2 regions of the Shewanella sp. NKUCC06_TVS genome follow, and region 1 is predicted to be linked to the other one. Evidence: riboswitches for the same ligand, from Rfam matches in the RefSeq annotation. Region 1 holds a riboswitch; the other holds the start of a gene.
The links. A riboswitch is a leader RNA that binds a small molecule or an ion and turns the genes downstream of it on or off. The one in region 1 is predicted to bind cyclic di-GMP.
Positions count from the first base shown of each region.

Region 2: another riboswitch for cyclic di-GMP. It lies ahead of KO531_RS11915 (glycosyl hydrolase family 18 protein); the one in region 1 lies ahead of gbpA (N-acetylglucosamine-binding protein GbpA).

Region 1 is NZ_JAHKQX010000002.1:134,956-138,121, reverse strand. It holds gene norR (nitric oxide reductase transcriptional regulator NorR) at 1-36, shown strand, start outside; gene KO531_RS02700 (TMEM165/GDT1 family protein) at 87-641, opposite strand; cyclic di-GMP riboswitch class I at 1,052-1,151, shown strand; gene gbpA (N-acetylglucosamine-binding protein GbpA) at 1,275-2,720, shown strand.
Region 2 is NZ_JAHKQX010000009.1:136,404-139,569, reverse strand. It holds gene KO531_RS11915 (glycosyl hydrolase family 18 protein) at 1-1,739, opposite strand, end outside; cyclic di-GMP riboswitch class I at 1,853-1,941, opposite strand; gene KO531_RS11910 (ROK family protein) at 2,292-3,077, opposite strand.

The DNA.
Region 1 (3,166 bases):
CACCGACTTGCAAAACGGTTAGGTTTAAAAGAATAAAATATTGCGTGAAGAGATTTTATTCTGCAGCAAAACCCCAGCCTCGATTCTTAGAAGAACAGTGTTGCTACGCCTAAGAGTGCGAACAATACGGCGCAGCCACGGTGTATCCACAACATAGGTAATTTTTCGGCGCTGAAGTGGCCTGCGATTACTACGGGTACGTTAGCAAGCAGCATGCCTAAGGTTGTGCCTGCAACCACCATAGTTAATGAATCGTATTTTGCGGCTAATACCACAGTTGCGATTTGTGTTTTATCCCCCATTTCGGCGATAAAAAACAGGATAAAGGTGGCGAGAAAGGGGCCCATTTTATAGAAACGGCTCTCTTCTGCATCGACTTTATCGGGGATTAACACCCAAAGAGCGATTGCAAAGAAGGACGCAGCCACTAAATAACGTGCCAGATCTGGGCTTACCCAGTTAATCGCCCATTGGCCAATCCAAGCTGCGGCAAAATGGTTAAATAATGTCGACAGCAAAATACCTAGAATAATGGCGGTTTTATTTTTAAATCTTGCTGCGAGGATTAGTGCAAGTAATTGAGTTTTATCACCAATTTCGGCGATAGCAACCGTAAAGGTTGAGGCAAGTAGGGCTTCCAAGTGTGATCCTTTAGGGGTGGTTATGACATAAGCACAATAAACCGTCCACCCCTAGGTGCGGTCATTGTGCTCAGGTCTTGCTGGGCAAATCTATGATTTGCTGTGAACACCATGGCATGTTGCCAAGTATGTTGATGTTCACCCTAGATGACGATGGCTCGAAATCCAGTTAGCTACTCCCCCGAAGCGAGGTGGGCATTATACCTAGGTAAGATTTAGTTTCAAGCACGAGTTTATAACAGTAGGTGCTGATAAATCTTTGACAGGTGTCAGAAAAATACCGATTCACATTCTGTAACTCAATGAATATAAATGAATTATTTTTTGACAACGTTGTCTTTTGTTGCTAATTTAGCCAAGTCATTTCTACTTAGTTACATACTGTTAACTCGTAGTGACTCAATGATAACGACTGTATTTGGCAAACTAATTGAAAAGTTAGGACGCAAAGCTTCCGGTCTAAGGTTGTAAATGGATTTTTTAGTGAACTAAGATAGCGGAGTTGCCGCAGAATTCGATTTCTGTGAAAGATAAACGACTGCTGTTTAATGCTGTTGTTTGCCCAAATACCACTTTTATATCTAAGCCTATCATTATGTTTAGGATGATAGGCAATCAATGGAGTGCATTAAAGTGGCAAATTCTACTGTTTTTTCCCCTATTTCTAAATTGAGTTTATTGGCCGCGGCAGTAATGGCGACGAATGCGTTTGTGAGTATCTCTGCGCAGGCGCACGGTTATGTTGTGGCACCTGAATCGCGTTCATATGCCTGTAAAACAGGTAAAAATGCCAATTGTGGCGCGGTGCAATGGGAGCCGCAAAGTGTTGAGGGGCCATCGGGTTTTCCTGAATCAGGTCCTGCTGATGGCAAGCTGGCGAGTGCTGGCAATGGTGCTTTTTCACCTTTGGATGAACAAAGTCCGAGCCGTTGGGCAAAGACGGATATTAAAGCGGGCTGGAATAAGTTCAGTTGGCAGTTCACAGCAAATCATGTCACCCGTAATTGGCGTTACTATTTAACTCGCCAAGATTGGAACCCAAACCAAGCTTTGAGCCGAGCGAGCTTTGACTTAGCACCCTTTTGCGTCGTTGATGGTGGTATGGAACAGCCGCCTAAGTTAGTGACCCATGACTGCTACGTGCCAGAAGGTCGCAGTGGTTATCAAGTGATCTTGGCCGTGTGGGAAGTGGGAGATACGACGAATAGTTTCTACAATGCTATCGATGTGAACTTGGGCTCGGGTCCTATTGTGCCGAGTGAATGGCAAGATGTGGGGGATATCAATCCGTCACTCGATCTAAAAGCAGGCGATAAAGTGATGACCCGGGTGTTTGACGCCAATGGTGAGCAAGCGGCTAAGCAAACAGTCATTACCATTAGCGATGCGACTCAAGGTGATAAACAAAATTGGCCTTTCCTATTAGCGAGCGCGATTAATGCCCAGCAGTCCCAGTTAAAAGCGGGACAAAAAAATGCATCGGGTGTGATTGAGCCTGTGTATGGCAAAAACGACATTTTTACAGCGAAAAACTCAGGTATTGAGCGTGTCGAAGTGGGATTTGATTTAGCTCCTGCTCCGGGCAACAGCTTAGAGGTCACTTCACTTGCCGACGATTATCAAATTATCGACGGTGCGGCGCAGGTTCGTTTTGACGTCACCAGCAACGCTGAAATGTTAGTGTCAGCGTATTTGTTTAACCACGATGGCACGGCAGCCGGTTTTGTCAGTCAAACCGTTAACAATACCAGCGCGAGCTTAGTGTTAGACGTGGTTGCACCTAAAGCTGGGCATTATCACTTACAGGTTAAAGCTGAGCCTAAACAAGGTGATGTTATTCAGCAGAATTTTGATCTCTTCTTAAAGGATCAAGCACCAACGCCGGAAGCGGATTTTGTCTTCCCTGAAGGGGTGAAAGGTTACGTTGCAGGCACCACAGTGTTACAGCCTAAAAATGGCAAAGTGTATCAATGTAAGCCATTCCCTTATAGCGGCTATTGTGTGCAGTGGTCGGCTTCTGCCACAGGATTTGAGCCAGGTGTTGGCGCTTCTTGGGCTATGGCGTGGACTGAGCTGTAAATTAACATTCTGAGTTAATTAATTCTCAACATGATGTGGTTGGGCTTAAACATATTTGCTGTGTTTAAGCCCATATTTTGCACGCTCTCGATGGTGAAAGATGTGCTTTACCTCGGTTTAAGCTCAATGCTGCATCCCATATATTTTCAACAAAGGTAGCGGTTTTGTTTGCTTGTTTATTTTCGTTTATCACAGCGCTATTAAGTTGTTACCGTATCGTTTGCTACCCTTTTTTGTTCACAACTGGCTTGCCCACTGGGTTTGGCTCTGTTAATGTCCCAAACTATCTATTTAATCGATGCTTATATCGGTACATTAATTTGGGCTATCACAATTGAAAGTCATGCCATTTTTTAATAATCGATTTAGTTAGCCTCAATGGCTACTGGGTTGAAACATTCAAAAGCTATTGGGGCCAATTGATCTGCTAGGTCGAGATCTGATTG
Region 2 (3,166 bases), on a different contig from region 1:
TCCGCGCCCGCATTGGCAATGGGCGCTTTATTCACTGGCGGAGTGGTGCCTTCACCATGGCCTAAACCTTCGTGCATGGCATTTAGAATGTCGCCATTATCGGCATCAAGCTCCCACGCAAAAAGCCCACCAAGTTGATTAGAAAGCACATATTGCCCCTTGGCTTTAACTGAACGAGCATCATCGAAAGTGATTAAATCGCCAGTAGATGCCTTGAACAAAGATGGCGCCTCAGCTGTTTCGTCGTAACTGTAAGTCCAACCGCTTCCCATGTAGTCATTCGCTATCTGACGATAATCCACCACACCAGCTTCCCAAGTACCTTTCACTTTGCCCGTTGCCGTCCCCGTGAAAGGATTATTACCACTGTAGCCATTAACACCTGTCCAGCCGCGGCCATACATAGCGGCACCGACCACAATTTTCCCTGGGGTCACACCTTGGCCTAACAGCGCATTAACGCCCTTAGCTGTGGTGTAACGGGTATTGGGATCCCAACTCGCTTCATACAGATTGGTTTGATGGCCGAGTTCAGTATTAGTCCAACCACCATTAAAGTCGTAACTCATCAAGAAGATGTAATCCATGTACTGCTGAGCAGCCTGATAATCGACTTTTTGAATTTTATCGTCACCAGCGCTAATAGCTGAAGTCAGCTCATAGGTACGACCCGTTTCGGCGCTTAGTTCATCAAGCATCGCCCGCAGTTCACGCATCAGAGTCACATAGGTTTCACCGTCATTGGCATTACCTAAATTTGGGTTAGCACCATTCCCCCCTGGAAATTCCCAGTCGATATCTACGCCATCGAAGAATTTCCATATCTGTAGAAACTCTTTCACCGAAGCGACAAAGATATCGCGCTTGGTTTTATCACCGAAGAAAAAGAAGGGATCCGAGAGGGTCCAACCACCGACCGAAGGTAAAATCTTCAAATCTGGATATGCTTGCTTAAGTGCCATCAATTGACCGAAGTTACCTTTGTAAGGATCTGAATGCTCACTCACTCCCGCCTGCGGTATTTGAATCGCTGCCCAAGGATCATGAATCGCAACTTTAAAATCACCACGACCACTACAGGCACGTTGCAACGCTTCGAAACTGCCTTCGATTTCTTTCAAGCTATCATTGATGCCATCACCACCACAAATTGGGGTAAAGCCATATAAAATATGGGTTAAGTTTTGCGCAGGTATCTTATCGACCGGGAATTTACGACCGTATACGCCCCATTCGACAAAGTAACCGCCCACCACTTTGCCTGATTTATTAGCATAGGGACGGTTGTTTTCTTTTAGGGGAGCATTGAGTGGCACTAAATGGCTGCCGTCGGTATCAGCCACGAGGATTTGTTTAGCATCGCTCGCCGTACAGCCATCGCTGTTACACAGTTGTACTTGCATCTGATAACGGCCGCCCTTGTTCACCTTAAAGTTAGCGGTTCCCGACGCGCCAGATGGGCCTTCCCAAACTACATTGCCGTTGAGTAACACTTGGGCTCTATTGCCCACATCGCCACTCCAAAGGTTCCAACTGACGGAGACATCGGCGGCATCTTTCACCGTAACTAATTGATTGTAAGCGGTAGCCGCTTGATTCACTTCAATAATAGCGAACTTAGTTTCGCCCCAACCTAAAGTCGGTTTACCGGGCGCCGCTGCAAAAACGCTGGCACTGATGGTAGATGCCAGCGCTGATGCCACTAGCAAGGCTGATGTTGAAATTTGAGTCTTGAACATGAGATATCCCTATTGAATTTTTATATGAATCAATAAGGCAAACAAAGCGTAGACAGGAAACAACACTCTCTTAAAACCATGCAAAACGACTGACAACTGCACGAAGAAAAACCTGTGGTATCCCCGCTATCATAGGTACAGACGAACCCTTAGACCGGAGGCTTTGCGTCCCAGTTTTTCAACTGGTTTGCCTTTTACACACAATGACAACGTTGTCATTGCAAATATCAGCATAAGCGTAAGCGCAATAAAATTGCAACAAAATATTATCAACTGTGTTATTGGCTAAAATCGTAAATAGAACTAGGCATCTGATAAGAAAGGAATTATGCAAATTAAACTATCGCTAATATTTACTTTGGATAATGAGGATTATCTGAATACTTTAAGAATAAAAAAAACAGGACTCGATATGCCAAAGGCATCATAAGTCCTGCTTTATATTTCACAATTTACGTCGCTTATGCAGCTAAACCTCAATTACTAAACATTCATGGCGCAAACCATTGTCGAGCAACATTATGATCCTTATGCGCGGGGCATTTATTATTCTTATGCGCGGGGGTAGTCCCTTGCGAGCATCACAGATAAACCGCGGCAAACCAAGGTCTCCATATCATCGACACGATTGATTTTCATCTCAGCTAAGGGCGCGCTCAATGCCATTTTCTTTAAGCTTTCGAGACAGCCTTTGTAGTAAGGAGCGCTATTCATCATACCGCCAGCAAGCCAAATTCGATTGGGATTAAATAAATTAACCGCCCACGCTAATCCCATGCCGAGATAACTGCCCGCGCGATATAAATCATCCTGAGTGGAGATTTTGCGGCTGCGCACTGAATCGCCACTGGCCAGTTGCTCTAAACTAAACTCGCCAGATTCTGTCATCACGCGACAAGGCCCCAACTCCCCCGCCACGCCCGTCGCTCCCGTAAAGACTTGTCCATTAAAAGCAATAGACATACCGATCCCAGTGCCGCACATGACCAATAACTCACAGGCATATTTGGCATCACAAGTCGCTTGCATACCCGCATCGATATCGTTGCAGATAAACTTAAGCTCACCCTGGGTTTTGACTGTATCGAAGCTCAATCCATTGAGTCCAGGTAAAGATTTACAAGAAACCAAACGATTATTTTGTACCAGTCCAGGTACGGCAATCGCTAGTTGGTAATGCTGTAAATCATAATCACGTTCAAACGCCGCAATTTGATTATTTAACTCTTCAATTTTAAAACCTTCACCTGTGGGGATTTTATATTGTTCTGTATGTCCCGCGAGCTGAAGTTCGAACAGGGCTTTGGTACCGCCCACATCTATTGTTAGTATTTGCATCGCTTACTCCACTGATACATGTGCCCCACTCTGACCCCGAGTAGAGATGGCAAATGTTAGCATAGGGTCCAAATGTTAGCGATTGAATA